4 regions of the Brachybacterium sp. P6-10-X1 genome follow, and region 2 is predicted to be linked to each of the others. Evidence: predicted binding sites of a transcription regulator. Region 2 holds the regulator's gene; each other region holds the start of a gene.
The links. The regulator LexA, encoded in region 2, represses DNA repair genes until DNA is damaged. The targets are predictions, from matches to a motif close to TCGAACANNTGTTCGA.

Region 1 (4,068 bases), 1.8 Mb from region 2:
ACGGGCACCGGGGTGCCGACGGAGGACCGATCCGCCACCACCGCCGCCGTCACCCTGCGGGCCGAGGCGCCGCACCTGAGCGCACTGTCGACGAGCGAGCGTCTCCTGCTGACGGACTGGCTGGATCGCGTCATCGCGCAGGACACGGCGCACCACCACCCATGAGACGTCCAGGCGTCTGCTGATCAGAGGCGGGTTCCCCCGGACACCACCGTCGGGCCCGCTGCCGGCGCAGGCCTCATGGCGTCACACTCCTCGCACCGAGCGGGCACAGACCCTAGATTTGCTTCTGTCACCCGAAAGCTTCTAGAGGACCTGGGCCCCGCGGCCCCGTCCCCAGCCGGTCCTCTTCGAGGAGGAAACTCCATGTCGTCCGACCCCACGACCACCCCCAACGGCGCCCCGAGCACCGACGGCGTCCTGGATCGGGAGACCTTCGCGGCTCTCTTCCGCCGTCACCCCGCCGGCGTCGCCGTCGTCTCGCTGACCGACGGGACCGAGCCACGTGGATTCACGGCGACGTCCGTGATCTCCGTGTCGGCGCAGCCGGCCGTGCTCGCGTTCACCATCAACGACACCTCCTCGTCGTGGCCGGCACTGAGCCGGGCCGAGACCGTGACGGTGAACCTGCTGGCCGCGGACCAGCGCCAGGTCTCCTCGATCTTCGCGACCTCCGGGATCGACCGGTTCGCGCAGGTCGCCTGGCATCAGCTGCCCACCGGGGAGCCCGTGCTGGACGGCACCGCCGGATGGATCAGCGGGCGGATCCTGGAGCGCGTCCCCGCCGGGGGCAGCCACGTGGTCCTGGTCGCCGCGGACCGGGCCGAGATCGCGAACGAGGAGCCGCTGGTGTATCGCAACCGCAGCTACCACCAGCTGCTCGAGTACGAGATCTGATCCGGCCGAGGGCGCCGCTCGACACCCTGGACCGTGCCCCAGCACAGAACGGTCGACGATGCCCCCTCCCCCGCCGAGCACTGAACTCCTGATCGTCCCGACTGCGCACCTGTCCGCGGCGACGCCGGAGCCCGTGGTGGCGCAGGCCCGCGAGCGGTTGGCCGCCTGGCGACCGGACCTGGTGGCGATCGAAGCCCTGCCGGGGAACCTCGTCGTCGAGTACGAGCGGCGCGGCGGGACGTTCGCAGACTTCCAGGTCGGCGGGGCCGTGGACGCGAGGCGGGGAGCCTCCTTGCTCGACGCCGCCCCGGGAGAGGTCTGGGCTGCGCGCCGCGAGGCCTGCGCGCCGGACACCTCGCTGCCGGACCGCGCGCTTGCCTGGCTTCGCGCGCAGAACATCGACCCGCTGCCCGACGAGTTCGAGGCGGAGCTCCAGGACGACGAGCACGAGATCTCCGGGCTGTTCGCGCAGGCCGTGCCACCACCCCAGCTCGCGGAGGATTTCTGGGCCCGGTGGCGGTTCCACGCATCGAACGACGTGCGGAGCGCGACCGAACACTCGGGGAGCGCGGAGCGCCTCGTCGACGGAGAGAGCTCGAGGAGCTGAAGCCGCGGGGAGAGTGAGTGTGACCTGCACCCGCTCGGTTCGCACCACTCCGGAGCGTCGGGTACGCTGATGCCTGCTCTCACGAGCGCTGGAGGATTCGCCTAGCGGCCTATGGCGCACGCCTGGAACGCGTGTTGGGTTCACGCCCTCGGGGGTTCGAATCCCCCATCCTCCGCCGAAAAAATGCCCCTCACCTGCAGGTGAGGGGCGTTTTCGTATCTGCTCACCTCAGAACAGAGCGGGCTGCGGGACCAGGTCGAGAGCCGCCGGGGCGGACCGCGCCCCGACTGCCCTGCCGGCGGCCGCACGCCGCTGCTCGGGCTGATCCTCGTCTTCGTGGGCGGCCAGGCCGTGCCGTTGCAGCAACGGCCGCAACCGCCGGGACAGGTTCTTGCGATAGCTCGCCGGCGCATAGGACTCCCGACCGTAGAAACGGCCATAGCCGGTCGCGAGCTCGGGATGCTCCCGCGAGATCCACTCGAGGAACCACTCCTTCGCCCCGGGCCGCAGATGCAGGGCGCCGTGGACGACACGTGAGGCGCCGGCCTCGGCGATCCGGGCGAGGGCGTCGTCGAGCTGGGCGTCGGAGTCCGTCAGCCAGGGCATGATCGGCATGAGGAAGACCGTCACGCGGAATCCGGCATCGGCCGCGGCCCGGACGGTCGCCAGGCGGGCGGCGGTGGTCGGGGTGCCGGGTTCGACGGCTCTCTGCAGCTCGTCGTCGAACACGGCGATGGACATCGAGAGGTCCACCGGAACCCGTTCCGCGGCCTTCTCCAGCAGCGGGAGGTCACGTCGCAGCAGGGTGCCCTTGGTGAGGATCGAGATCGGCGTGCCGCTGTCGGCGAGGGCGGAGATGATCCCGGGCATCAGGCCGTAGCGCCCTTCGGCGCGCTGATAGGGATCGGTGTTGGTGCCGAGCGCGACGAGGTCACGATTCCAGGAGCGCTTCGCGAGCTCGGCGCGCAGCACCTCGGCGACATTGACCTTCACGATGACCTGCTGGTCGAAGTCGGCGCCTGCGTCGAGATCCAGGTACTTGTGCGTGCTGCGCGCGAAACAGTAGACGCAGGCGTGGGAGCACCCTCGATAGGGATTCACGCTCCACTCGAACGGCATCGAGCTCGAGGCCGGCACGCGATTCAACGCCGACTTCGCCGTCACCTCGTGGAAGGTGACGCCCTGGAACTCCGGCGTGCGCACGCTGCGCACGAGCCCGGACATACCCAGCAGAGCCTGCTCGCGCTGCCCCGCTCCGACCGTCTGCCCGCTCCAACGCATGCCTGTATTCGAACGTACGTTCGACACTATGTCAAGGGGGAGATGCTCCTCCGACGGGCCCGTCGGCCGCCCCGAATCCGGCGACGCATCTAGCCTGGGGCGATGATGACCTCTGCCGATCCCTCGTCCCCCTCGGACCCTGAGTCCCGGCCCCGTCCGCTCTACACCGCCCGCGTCGACAACTCCCGGGGCACCTCCGGGCAGGTGCGCGCCCACGAGGGCCCCGCCTCGCTGGACGTCGGACAGCGGCGCGATGGTGCCGCTGCCGAGCCGGAGGTCGTCCTGCCCACCGGGAGCCCGTCGTCCCCGGCACAGGGCTTCAATCCCGAGCAGTTCCTGGCCATGGCCTGGAGCACCTGTCTCGGCGAGACGCTGCGCGTGGTCCTGTCCGAGCGGGGTCTGGCGCACGAGAGCCGGGTCAGCGTCGAGGTCGAGATGCACCGCGATCCGGTCGGCGGTTTCCGGTTCACACCGCGCGCCGTGGTCTCGGTCGAGGAGATGGCACCGGAGGAGGTTCGCGAACTGGCCGAGGCCGCGCACGCCCGGTGCCCGGTCTCCAAGATCCTGACCGGCCAGGGAGCGTCGGACGTCGAGCTGGTGGTGGCCCCACGCGGCTGATCCGATCCGTCCCGCCCTGCCGGAACTCCTCCTGGTCCGATCCCGCCCGGATATCCTGAACGGACGGGAACGGATCTTCAGGGGGAACTGATGTCGGAAGCAGGGTCGACGGGCGGCGGAAACGGGCGCGGGAGCTGGGGCGGCCCGTCGGGCCCGGGAGACCCGAACTCCCCCGGCGGACGCTTCGGCGGGCCGGGTCGTCCCGCCGCGCCCGCCAGCCCCCCGGCCCAGGGCGCACCGGACGGGAACGAACGATACGGCGGGCCCGGCGGCACCGGTCCCGGCGGTCCGCACCCCGGCGGGCCCGTCGGGCCCGGCCCTGGAGGTCCCGTCGGACCTGGCCCCGGAGGTCCCGTCGGGCCCGGCCCCGCAGGCCACGGCCTGGGCGGCCCGGGCGGCCCGGGTGGCCCAGGCGGCCCCGGTCCTGCCGGTCCTGGCCCCGCAGGGCCCGGCCCCTCGAGGGCTCGGCCCTGGGCGCTGATCGCCGTGGCCCTGGGCTGCGTGGCGGTGCTCGTGATCGCCGTCGGCGGCGGACTCACCGCTTTGATCCTCACCCGGAACAGCGACGACTCCCCGCCCGTCGCGACCAGCCAGGACCCGACGACCAGCGAGGAACCGAGCGGGTCCGAGGACCCGACCGCCGACGAGCCGACCCCGGCCGAGGA
Region 2 (4,068 bases):
GCGGCCCGCGGTCGAGATCGACGTGGTCGTGCCGTACTCCCGCGGCGATCTCGTCTCGCGCGTGCACAGCAGCGGAGAGGTCATCGCCGAGGAGCACGTCATGGAGGGCACCCACCTCCATGCCCGCGTGGACGAGGCGCTCGCCGCAGAGCTGCACGGCGCGGCCTGACGGGGCGGGAACGGTGGCACGGATATCCTGATCCGATGACCACCGCCACCGCTCACGAGGCCGCTCCGGCGGCCGCCGAGATCCAACTGTCGACCCTCATGGACGCGGCGGTCACGGCCATCGGCGGCACCCAGCGCCCCGGACAGCAGGCCATGGCGGAGGCCGTGGAGACGGCCATGACCGGCGGGCGCCATCTGCTGGTCCAGGCGGGCACCGGCACCGGAAAGTCGCTCGCCTATCTGGTGCCGGCGCTGCGCCATGCGCTGGTCAGCCGTCGGCCCGTGGTGATCTCCACCGCGACCATCGCGCTGCAGACGCAGATCGTGCGCAAGGATCTGCCGTACCTGGTCGAGGCGCTCTCTCCGCATCTGCCGCGCACCCCGACCTTCGCGCTGCTGAAGGGCCGGGCGAACTACCTGTGCCGCCACAAGATCGACGGCGGCTATCCCGTGGACATCGATCCCGGCGCGCTGTTCGCCGAGGCCTCGGCGGACCCCGGCCGCGGGGGCGGCGAACGCCTGGGCGATCAGGTGCGTCGCCTGCGGGAGTGGTCTGAGGAGACCGACAGCGGCGACCGCGACTCGCTCGAGGACCCGGTCTCCGACCGCGCCTGGAGGCAGGTCTCCGTCACCGGCTCCCAATGCCTGGGCGGCACCTGTCCGATGATCGAGTCCTGCTTCGCCGAGCGCAGTCGGGAGCTCGCCCGCGAGGTCGACATCGTGGTGACCAACCATGCCCTGCTGGCGATCGACTCCTTCGACCATCACGGCATCATCCCCGACCACGACGTCGTCGTCTTCGACGAGGCCCACGACCTCACCGGCCGCGTCACGGGAGCCGTGACCGAGGTCCTCAGCCCCGGCATGCTGCGGGGCGCGGTGCGCGAGCTGCGCGGGCTGGGGGTCGGGGCGACCGCTCTCGACGACGCCGCCGAGGAGCTGCGCGAGTCCCTCGAGCTCGCACCGGACGGCCGGGTGCTCGGCGACCTGCCCGACCGCCTGGCCGATGCCGTCCAGCAGCTGCGCATCCAGGCCCGCACCGCCCACTCCGACGCGAAGGACGCCGGCGACGACGGTTCCGCGGCCACGGCCGGGACCCGCAAGACGGTCCGGGCGAACCTGCAGGAGATCATCGACGTCTGCGAGCGGCTCGGTGCGCCGGGGGAGGACGACGTGGTCTCCGTCTCCCACTCCCAGGCCACCGGGCGCTCGAGCATCCAGGTGGCCCCGCTCAGCGTCGCCGCGGCGATGCGCGGGGCGATCCTGGAGGACCGCACCGCCGTGCTCACCTCGGCGACCCTCGCCCTCGGCGGCCGCTTCGACCCCGCTGCCGGGGATGTGGGCCTGGGCCGGGCCGGCCGCACCGAGGTGGACGAGTTGCCGCCCGGGGAGGACAGCGGGGCCTGGGCGGGCCTGGACGTGGGCAGCCCCTTCGCCTATCGGAGCCAGGGGATCCTCTACACCGCCCGGCACCTGCCGCAGCCCGGGCGGGAGGGGCCCTCACAGGCAATGCTCGATCACCTGACCGATCTCGTGGAGGCCTCCCGCGGGGGAGCGCTGTGCCTGTTCTCCTCGCGCCGCGGCGCGGAGCTGGCGGCCGAACACGTCCGTGCCCGCCTCGACCTCACGATCGAGGTGCAGGGGGAGGACTCGATGGCGAACCTGGTGCGAAACTTCCGCGAGGACGAGGACGCGTCCCTGTTCGGCACCCTCACGCTGTGGCAGGGGGTGGACGTCTCGGGGCGGTCGCTGCGTCTGGTCACCATCGACCGGATCCCGTTCCCGCGGCCCGACGACCCGCTGACCTCCGCCCGCCAGGAACGGATCGCCCGCCACGGCGGCAACGGCTTCATGGCGGTCTCCGCCCAGCATGCCGCGCTGCTGCTGGCCCAGGGGGCGGGGCGCCTGATCCGCTCGCGGGAGGACCGGGGCATGGTGGCCGTGCTGGATCCGCGCCTGGCCACCGCGCGCTACGGGGGCTTCCTGCGCGAGGCGATGCCGCCGCTGTGGCCGACGGCCGATCCCGAGGTCGCGCTCGGCGCTCTGCGCCGTCTCGCCGATTCCTGACCCCGCCGCCGCGGACCTGAGGGTCGGCGTCCGCGGGTCGGAGGGCGCTCAGACGGCGCGCAGCACCGCGACGACCTTGCCGAGGATCTCGGCGTGGTCGCCCAGGATCGGGGCGAAGGCGGGGTTGTGGGGCATGAGCCAGACGTGGTCGTCGCGCTGGACGAAGGTCTTCACGGTGGCTTCCCCGTCGATCATGGCGGCGACGATCTCGCCCTTCTCGGCCGAGCGCTGACTGCGCACCACCACCCAGTCGCCGTCGCAGATGGCGGCGTCGATCATGGAGTCGCCGACGACCTGCAGCAGGAAGAGGTTCCCGTCGCCGACCAGGCGCGAGGGGAGGCTGAAGACGTCCTCGACCTGCTCCTCGGCGGTGATCGGCACGCCAGCCGCGATCCGGCCGACCAGCGGCACCGTGACCGACTCGGGGGTGATGTCCGGGAGCGGCACGGCTGCGGGGGCGCCGTCGTCCTCGGGCATCACGACCTCCATCGCCCGCGGACGCTTCGGATCCCGGCGCAGGAAGCCCTTGCGCTCGAGCGCCTGGAGCTGATGGGACACCGAGGAGGACGAGGTCAGCCCGACGGCGTCGCCGATCTCGCGCATCGTGGGTGGGTACCCGCGAGCGGCGACGGCGTCGTTGATGGTCTCCAGGACGAGGCGCTGGCGACGGGTGAGCCCGGCCGTGGCGGGATCCGCCGGGGCGTCGCCGCGGGACCGGATCGGCTGGGGGGTGCTCGGCGTCATCGTGCGGCCTCCTGGCTTCGTCTGTCGGACCCTCGCGGTTCCGTTGTCCTGTCACCCAGCCTAGGGCGGCGCGCATCGGATGCCAAACAGGTGTTCGAGATTCCTCTTGCGTGTCGCGCCGCCTCCCGGCTACAGTCGCACAGAGATTCGATCGAACAGGAGTTCGGACATGGCTACGCAGACCGCGACGGTCCTTCCCTTCCCGCAGCATCACGACCAGCACGACGTCCAAGAATCTCGAGCGGACGTTCGACTCGAGCCCACGCGGCGGGGCCGCGCTCTGCTGACGCTGATCGCCTTCCTGCTCGGGCTCCTCGTCGCCGGCGCCCTGCTGCTGGTGTTCGACGTGTCCACCGCCCTGGCGGGCCCCGAGCCGGAACCGCCGACGACCATCACCGTCGAGGCCGGCGACACCCTGTGGGGCTACGCCGAGCAGTACGCACCGGCGCAGATGAGCGAGAGGGAGTACATCGCCGAGGTGCGCACCCTGAACCAGTTGCCCACCGGTCGCGTCACCGCCGGTCAGCAGATCGAGCTGCCGGCCGCGGGGTCCCTCACCCCCTGAGCCTCCGGCGTGCCGCTATCCTGACCGGATGCACTGTCCGTTCTGCCGCCATCCTGACTCCCGGGTCGTGGATTCGCGCACGTCCGATGATGGCGCGACCATCCGACGCCGTCGTCAGTGCCCGAACTGCTCGCGGCGCTTCTCGACCTCCGAGACGGCCTCGCTGTCCGTGCTCAAGCGCTCCGGGGTCAGCGAGCCGTTCAGCCGGGCGAAGGTGATCTCCGGGGTGCGCAAGGCCTGCCAGGGTCGCCCGGTCAGCGACGACCAGCTGGCGATGCTCGCCCAGCGGGTCGAGGAGACCATCCGCTCCAGCGGCCAGGCGGAGATCGATGCGCACCAGGTCGGTCTGTCGATCCTGCAGCCGCTGCAGGAGCTCGATCTGGTCGCCTACCTCCGGTTCGCGAGCGTCTACCAGGACTTCGACTCGCTCGAGGACTTCGAGAGCGAGATCGCCCGGCTTCGCGCCGAGGCGGCCTCCGCACCGGCCTGAGGACGGCCGCCGGGACGATCCCGGCATAGCGTGC
Region 3 (4,068 bases), 1.6 Mb from region 2:
GGCTCCGTCCAGCGGCGCCGACTGGGGGAGCGGCTGCGCTTCCGCCACCTGGCCGCGACCGAGGGCGTGGTGATGGCCGTGGTGATCGGGGCCTCGATCGCGCTGGGCCGGTCGGCACCCCCGGTGCCGCAGGAGATTCCCGCCGAGGGTGATCTGACGATCCTGTCGCTGGTCGGCTACATGCCTCCGGAGCAGGAGTTCGGCCCCGCCACGATGTTCACGCTGTTCCAGCCCGACTGGATCGCGCTGCTGATCGCAGGGTCCTTGGCCGTGCTGTACGTGAGCGGGGTGGTGCGCCTGGCGCGTCGCGGCGATTCGTGGCCGTGGCATCGCACGCTCGCCTTCGTGATGGGCTGCGTGGCCCTCGCGTGGGTGACGAATGGGGGAGTGGCCGCCTGGGGTCGGTTCCGCTTCGACGCCCACATGGTCCAGCACATGGCGATGATGATGATCGCGCCGCCGCTGTGGGTGCTCGGCGGACCTGTCACGCTGCTCTCCCGCGCCGTCGCGCCGCGGACCGACGGGTCCCGCGGGATCCGCGAATGGGTGCTCGCAGCGCTGCACTCGCGGTACTCCCAGCTCGTCGCCAACCCGCCGGTGGCCGGGCTGATCTTCGCCGGGTCGCTGGTGATCTTCTACTTCTCGCCGCTGTTCGAGGCGGCGATGTACACGCACGTCGGACATGTGCTGATGACGGTGCACTTCTTGGCCTCGGGCTATCTGTTCGCCTGGGTGCTGATCGGCGTGGATCCGTCCACCAGGACCATCAACCCGATCCTGAAGCTGATCACCCTGCTGGTCACTCTCGCCTTCCATGCCTTCTTCGGAGTCGCGCTGGTCTCCGCGACCTGGCTGATCGCCCCGGACTGGTACGGGGCGCTGGGGATGTACACGACCGACCAGCTCGCGCTGATCCAGGAACGCGGGGCCACGATCATGTGGGCCGTCTCGGAGATCCCCACCTTCTTCTACGCGATCCTGATGGCCACGATGTGGATGAAGTCCGAGGATCGTCGGGCCCGCCAGTTCGACCGCAAGGCGGAGCGCGACGGCGGAGCGGAGCTCGCGGCGTACAACGCGTACCTCGCGAGCCTGCGAGGGGACGCGCCGCCGCCGACGGCACCGTCGGTGGCCGCGTCAGTCGTGGGTCATTCGGCAGCGGCGTCAGGCACCGATCCGTCGGCGGCGTCAGACGCCGACGGCTCGGAAGGTCTGGGGGAGGCCGCACCGGGGACTGCGGGCCGCGAGTCCGGGGCACCCGATCCTGGTGCGATGTCGGATCCTGAGGCAGCGGGGCCGGGAGCACCGAGCCCGGCGACCGCCAGGACGGGTGCGCCTCGGGGCGAGGCGGGACAGGACGTGCCGCAGCTCCGTGACCAGCGTACGAAGGATGTGTCCGAGCCTCCCGCGTGATCTGTGCGGCAGTCGGCGTGGAGCCGGGCCCCGCAACCCGGTCGACCGGGCTGCGGGAATGGCTCAGAAAGGCGGGGGCGGCCCGGGCGGGTGCAGGTCTCCGTCGCGGCCGACCCACCATCCGTTCTCCCCGTCCGGCCCGGTGACCACGTCCCCCGGGGACAGTCCTCGTTCCTGGACCTCACGCCGTCGTCGCGTGCTCTCTGCGCGCATCGCCCGCGAGGCCTCGAACTGCTCCCAGGCAGCGGTCATCTCGGCCACGACCTGCTCGGTGGCGAGGTCACGGCCGTCCTCCTGCATCGTCATGAGCATGCCGGAGACATCCCACCAGGTCTTCCCGGTGAGGTCGTCACGGACCGGATTCAGCAGACCGAGAGTCTTCAACCGGTGGTGCTCGCGGCAGAGCTCGTGCAGGTTGGCCACGTCGGTCCGTCCGCCGGAGGCGGGGTCCTCGTGGTCGAACTCCTCGATGTGATCCGCCTCGGCCAGCCACGAAGTGGGCCGGTTGCACCCGGGGACCGCGCAGGTGGGGTGACGCAACCGGAGATACTCCAGCTGCTCGGCCGTCGGGCGGTAGCGATCTGCGGCCAGGGGCAGGAAGCGGCCCGTGGTCGGGTCGGTCAGGACCCGGTACCAGGTGTCCTCGCGGCCGGCCAGGTCGCGTGCCATGTCCGCGGGGATCGGGGTGGTGCCGTCGAGCGTGCCGGGCGCATCGGATTCCCCGAGCAGCGTCAGGAACGGCACCGTCACCGTCATGCGGAACCGGGCGGCCGGCACCTCGATCCCGTCGGTGTCGAGCCACGCACCCAACAGGACCGAGTACCGGGTGGCGGTGAGGCTCGGCACCTGGCCGGTGCTCTCGATCATGCCGTCGGGATCAGAGGGGATCGATGCGCCGTCCTCGAGCGCGGCCAGCTGGGCGTTCTTCACGGCATGAGCGGCCTGGTCGAGACGGCGACTGAGATCCAGCACTTCGGGGATCGGGCCGATGATGCGCAGGCAACCGGTGCCGTCGGGCCGGGGCGGATCCAGGACCACGCGGCGACGAGCCTCGGGCGTCGCGTGCTCGGGAAGCTCGCTGTGCGCGGTCGCGGCCGTGATCAGGTGGCCGAGGCGGCGGGAGAAGGCTTCGGGGCTCACGGCGAGGTCCGCGTGCGCGAGCGCAACATCCACCCCGCGCACGGCATCGTCCTCGAGGTCGCCTGTGCGCTCGATCAGCGTCGAGAACCACGCGGCCGGGAAGTCGCCCTCGGCCAACCGCTCGAGGCAGAGGGGGAGCAGGGCACCGATGCGATGGGACTCGCGGATCGTGCGGGCCGCCTGCACCCTCGTGCAGCGCAGGGCGAGGGAGACGTGCAGTTCCTCCATGGCCGCGGCGTCCTTGTCGAGCTCGGGACCCAGCGGATCCTGCGAGGCCTCGATGACGACGCGGTACCGCACGGCGAGGCGGCGGGAGTCCTGCCGACCGCTGTCCCACAGCTCGGCCAGCTTCTGCCCGATCCGCGGGGAGCTCGTGAGCCCGGCCCGCCGAACGGCGTCGCGAGAGATCGCGCCGCGACGCCGTGTCCGGGCCGAAGCCTGCCTCGTCGCTGCGGCCGCCTCGGGGCTGGGAGGTGCGAGCAGGAACGGTGCCGCGCTGTCGTCGAACTCGCCCATCGCCTCTCGCCTCCTCGCGCTCTGCGGCGGGAACTCTGCTCCCGCCGGATCATCGAATGTGTGACCTATTCTACAGAGGAGGGTGTGACGAACGAAGGGGTGTGGACAACCTTGAACCGGAGGTGGCCTGCGACGATTCAGTCTCGAACAGGGAGATGATTTACGGTGCCGGGTGCCGGGTGCCGGGTGCCGGGTGCCGGGTGCCGGGTGCCGGGTGCCGGGTGCCGGGTGCCGGGTGCCGGGTGCCGGGTGTCAGGTGCGCCGCGCGAGCGCCAGGTGTCCGCCCTCGCGGGCCCGCCCACACGAACGGCGGCGGCCGCAGGATTGCGACCGCCGCCGTCAGCAGCAGGGAGAGCTCAGCAGGACCGAGCGCCAGGGACCCTCACAGCCAGTCGCCGTGAGCGGCCTCCTTCTCGGCACCGATGGTGGTGTCCGGGCCGTGCCCCGTGTGCACCACCGTGTCCTCCGGCAGCGCGAACAGGCGCTCCCGGATCGACTGCTCGATCGTCTCCCGCGAGGAGAACGAGCGCCCGGTGGCGCCGGGCCCGCCCTGGAACAGGGTGTCCCCGACGAACACCGCCCCGAGCTCCTCGACGTAATAGCAGGTCGAGCCGGGGGAGTGGCCCGGGGTGTGCAAGGCTTCGAGGTCCACGCCGCCCAGGGAGAACATGTCACCGTCAGTGACGTCGCCGTCCCAGGGGAGGTCGCCGTGGGTGAGCTGCCAGACCTCGCGGTCGGCCGGGTTCAGCAGGATCGGCGCCTCGAGAGCCTCGGAGAGCTCCGGGGCCATCCGCACGTGGTCGTCGTGCGCGTGGGTCAGCAGGATGCCGACGCACTCGCGCCCGCCCACCAGGTCACGAACGGTCGCGACGTCGTGCGGGGCGTCGAGGACGAGGCACTGCTCGTCATCGCCGAGCACCCACACGTTGTTCTCGACCTCGTGGGTCTCCCCGTCGAGGCTGAAGGTGCCGGAGGTGATGGCATGGTCGAGTCGGAGAG
Region 4 (4,068 bases), 1.1 Mb from region 2:
CAGGTGCCGTACTCGGACAGCACCTCCTCCCGTTCCCGCTGCCACTGCTCCTGCGTGGCCGGGTCCGGTTCGTGGGAGGAACGCTCCCGGGGCGAGTTCTCCGACATCCCTCCAGCATGACGGTGCAGGACGGATCCGGCCACCTACCGAGGCGAAGTTTCCCTGGTGGCGTACACACCGGGGACACCATGGGACGCAGATCGCTCAGAAGGGCGGGGCAGGGAACCGTGCCGTCCCGACGAGCGCGCCACGGTCCGCGCCGTCGGCGGACGCTCCCGGCTCGGGCGGATCCGAGACATCGGGCGCATCCCGGACGTCGGCCGGGTCCGGGTCCCCGAGCAGTCGGAGACCCCGGAGGCGGAGGTCGTCCCCCATGCGCATGTCCTCGTAGAACTCCCAGGAGCTCTGGAGGGCCGCGGCGAGTTCCGGGGTCAGCAGATCCCGGTTCTGGTCGGAGGTGATGATGGCGCGACCGCCGATGTGCCACGTGGTGGTGCCGTCCGGCCCTCGGACCGGATCGAGAAGTCCTCGGGTCTTCATGTCGTGGTGCGTCCAGCACAATCGGTGAAGATTCTCGAGGGCGGTCTGTCCACCCCTCTCGGGGTTTCGGTGATCGTATTCCTCGATATGATCCGCTTCGCCGACCGTGCACACATTGTTGGTGCATCCGGGAAAGGCGCAGACCGGATCGAGCAGACGGAGGTGCTCGGCCATCGCGGTGGTGGGCGAGTACGTCGCCGGCGGCAGCGGGAGGTAGGCGCCGTCGGAGGGGTCGGTGAGGATCCGATACCAGGTGGGTTCATCGGCTGCGAGATGGCGAGCCATCCGGGCGGGCAGCGGGATGGTGCCGTCGATGGTGCCGGGGGCGTCGGACTCCCCCAGCAGTGTCATGGCCGGGACGATCACCTGCAGGCGGAAGCGGCTCCGGGGCACCTGAACACCCGGGGTCTCGAGCACGGTGCGCGTGAGGATCGCGTAGCGCAGGGCGGCCAGCGGCATACGGCACTCCGTACGGCCGACGTCGCCGTCGATGTCGAACGGTGCCGGGCGCCCTTCCGTCACGGCGCGACGCTGCTCGCCCTGGACGGCACGCGCCGCGAGGTCGAGACGGCGCGAGAGGTCGAGGATCTCAGGGATCGGTCCGGTCACGTGCAGGCAGGCGGTACCGTCGTGATCAGGGTTGATCTCGAGGGAGACGTCCCGCTGCTCGGTCGGGGTCTCACGGACCGCCGCCATCCCGAACCAGGCGATGAGCGTGCCCAACTCCCGCGAGAACCGGTCCGCAGCGATGTTCTCGAGGTCCCACTCGGCGACCCGGACGTCGACCTGCCGGCACTGGTCGGAGGTGAGTCGACGAGTCCGGCGCAGCAGCTGCTCGAACCACGTGACCGGAAGGTGTCCGGCTTCGAGACGGGCGAGCGTACGCGGCAGGCCGACGACGGCGGTGGCGGCATCGCTCAGCTGCGTGCGGGCCTGATCCAGCGTGACCCGGCGTGCGTCGGCGACGAGGATCGCGTTCATGTCGCCCTCTTCGCTGGTGTCGTCCCAGAGCATCGCGAGCTTCCGCAGGCGCCCGGCATAGGCGAGGGCTTCCTCGTGGTGCGTGGCGAACAGCGCCCGGGCGAGCTGCTCCTCGACGCACCCTGGCTCGACGTGCGAGCGGGCGGCGAAGGAGTCCGGACCCAGCGGGGTGCGGGCGCGGACCGGCGTCCGCGGGGGCTCGGCCGCGCTGATCGACGGCGACTCGGCGGAGGAGTGCGAGGCGTCGGTCGCAGGTGACCCGGCGGGGTGCGTCGAGTCGACAGAGGCGGCTGCAGATGATGACCTGTTCACCGTCATCACACCGTCCTCTCTCGCCCGATTCCCTCCCCCTAGTTTAGAACTTTCGTTCGAGGCGTGCCAGCCTTTTCGCAGACCCGTCCTAAATTGTGGATGAACACCCCTTGTGGAGGAAGATTCGCGCTGGCGTGGCACATGTTGGCCCCGCCCCGCAGCACCGCCCTCGTCCCCGCAGCACCGCCCGGCCCCGCCCCCGCTCCTCGGCCCCGACGCACGACGGCGGCCCGGAGCCGAGGTCTCCCCCGCCGCCGGGCCGCCGCTCAGCTCACTGCGACCGGATTCCACGGCCGCGTGTCCGCTCAGATCAGCTCGATCCGAGCCTCCTTGTCGTTGAGCACGATCACCGGGGTGACCGTCGAATACCCCGCGACGCGGATCGCCGAGAGGTCGGCGCGCAGCAGCGGCGTGCCGGCGCTGACGTGCTCCCCGGTCTCCACGAGGGTCGTGAAGCCCTCGCCCTGCATCTTCACGGTGTCGAGGCCGACGTGGACGAGCACCTCGGTGCCGTCATCGAGCGTGAGCGCCACCGCGTGGCCGGTCGGGAACACGTGGGTGACGGTCCCGGCGGCGGGAGCGACGACCTCGCCCGAGGTCGGCTCGATCGCGACGCCCGGGCCCATGATGCCGCCGGCGAAGGTCGGATCGGGCACCTCCGACAGCGGCACGACGGCGCCGGGCACGGGCTGACGCAGGCGGACCAGGGAGCTCGCGCGCACCGCGGTGGCGGTGGCAGCGGCCGCGCCGGAGCTCGCCGCCGCGACATCCTCGTCGGCGACCGGTTCGGCCTTCCCGGTGATGATGCCCTCCATGGCGTCCTTCACGAATTGGACGCTGGTGCCGTAGATGACCTGGACGGACTGCCCGCCCGGCTTCATGGTGCCGGCGGCTCCGGCGCGCTTGAGAGCGGCCTCGTCGACGGCCGTGGTGTCGGCGACCTCCATGCGCAGGCGGGTCGCGCAGTTCTCGAGGTCGACGATGTTCTCCCGGCCGCCGAGGGCGGCGAGGAAGGCGGTGGCGGTCACGAGGTACTTGTCCGCGCCGGGGGCGAGGGCGTCGTCCTCGTCCACGAGGTCCTCGTCATCCTCCCGGCCGGGGGTCTTCAGGTCGAAGCGGCGGATGATGAAGCGGAAGACCACGAAGTAGACGACGAACCAGAACACGCCCATCAGCGGGATCGCCCAGGGGTTCTGCGCCATGGGGTTCACCCAGCCCAGCACCAGGTCGATGAAGCCGCCGGAGAAGCCGAAGCCCATCCGCACCGGCAGGGCGGCGCTGACGCCCATGGAGATGCCCGTGAAGAGGGCGTGGACCACGTACAGGCCGGGAGCCAGGAACATGAAGGAGAACTCCAGCGGCTCGGTGACGCCCACGAAGAACGAGGCGATGGCGCTGGAGAGCAGCACGCCGGCGGCGACCTTGCGCCGAGTCGTCTTCGCCGTCACGTACATCGCGAGCGCCGCCCCGGGCAGGCCGAGCATCATGATGGGGAAGAAGCCGGTCATGTACTGGCCGGTGACGCCGTAGGTGCCGGTGTTGTTCAGGAAGTTGCCGAGATCGTTGATGCCGGCGACGTCGTACCAGAACACGGAGTTCAGGGCGTGGTGCAGACCCAGCGGGATCAGCAGGCGGTTGAAGAATCCGTAGATGCCCACGCCGACGGGACCGAGGGTGAGGATGAATTCTCCGAAGCCGACCAGGCCCGAGTACACCAGGGGCCAGACGAAGAACAGCACGAGGGCGACGCCCAGGGAGATCCCGGCGGTGATGATCGCGACGGAGCGCTTGCCGGAGAAGAAGGAGAGCGCGTCCGGCAGCTTCGTGTCCTTGAAGTGGTCGTAGACCCAGGCGCCGATGAGGCCGCAGATGATGCCGACGAACACGTTCTCGAGATTGTCGAAGGCGGGGTTGACCGCGTCCTCCTCGATGCCCTGGAAGAGCGCGACGTTCTCGGGCTTCAGCAGCGTCGTCACCATGAGCCAGGAGACGAGGCCCGCGAGCGCGGAGGTGCCGTCGGACTTCTTGGCCATGCCGATGGAGATGCCGATCGCGAACAGCAGCGGCAGATTGTCCAGCAACGCACCGCCGGCGGTCTTGAAGAAGACGCCGACGAGGTTGGTGTCGTTGCCGGTCGCGGTCAGGATCCAGTAGCCGATGCCGCTCAGGATCGCGGCGACGGGGAGCACGGCCACGGGCAGCATCAGCGATCTGCCCAAGCGTTGGAAGAACTTC

Region 1: BH708_RS11340 (Rv2578c family radical SAM protein) is a predicted target of LexA. The motif match lies at 2,794-2,809, and genes of this name have one in related genera.
Region 3: BH708_RS07180 (HNH endonuclease signature motif containing protein) is a predicted target of LexA. The motif match lies at 3,122-3,137, and genes of this name have one in related genera.
Region 4: BH708_RS04535 (HNH endonuclease signature motif containing protein) is a predicted target of LexA. The motif match lies at 1,878-1,893, and genes of this name have one in related genera.

The regions. Positions count from the first base shown of each region.
Region 1 covers NZ_CP017297.1:2,516,178-2,520,245, forward strand. The annotation lists gene BH708_RS11320 (TetR/AcrR family transcriptional regulator) at 1-165, shown strand, start outside; gene BH708_RS11325 (flavin reductase family protein) at 367-897, shown strand; gene BH708_RS11330 (hypothetical protein) at 956-1,504, shown strand; tRNA gene BH708_RS11335 (tRNA-Ser) at 1,595-1,679, shown strand; gene BH708_RS11340 (Rv2578c family radical SAM protein) at 1,733-2,785, opposite strand; gene BH708_RS11345 (OsmC family protein) at 2,888-3,403, shown strand; gene BH708_RS11350 (hypothetical protein) at 3,905-4,068, shown strand, end outside.
Region 2 covers NZ_CP017297.1:4,318,712-4,322,779, forward strand. The annotation lists gene hflX (GTPase HflX) at 1-169, shown strand, start outside; gene BH708_RS19225 (ATP-dependent DNA helicase) at 205-2,235, shown strand; gene lexA (transcriptional repressor LexA) at 2,284-2,979, opposite strand; gene BH708_RS19235 (peptidoglycan-binding protein LysM) at 3,149-3,544, shown strand; gene nrdR (transcriptional regulator NrdR) at 3,573-4,034, shown strand.
Region 3 covers NZ_CP017297.1:1,578,696-1,582,763, reverse strand. The annotation lists gene BH708_RS07185 (cytochrome c oxidase assembly protein) at 1-1,413, shown strand, start outside; gene BH708_RS07180 (HNH endonuclease signature motif containing protein) at 1,477-3,069, opposite strand; gene BH708_RS07175 (MBL fold metallo-hydrolase) at 3,452-4,068, opposite strand, start outside.
Region 4 covers NZ_CP017297.1:998,904-1,002,971, forward strand. The annotation lists gene BH708_RS04530 (hypothetical protein) at 1-107, opposite strand, end outside; gene BH708_RS04535 (HNH endonuclease signature motif containing protein) at 205-1,839, opposite strand; gene nagE (N-acetylglucosamine-specific PTS transporter subunit IIBC) at 2,139-4,068, opposite strand, start outside.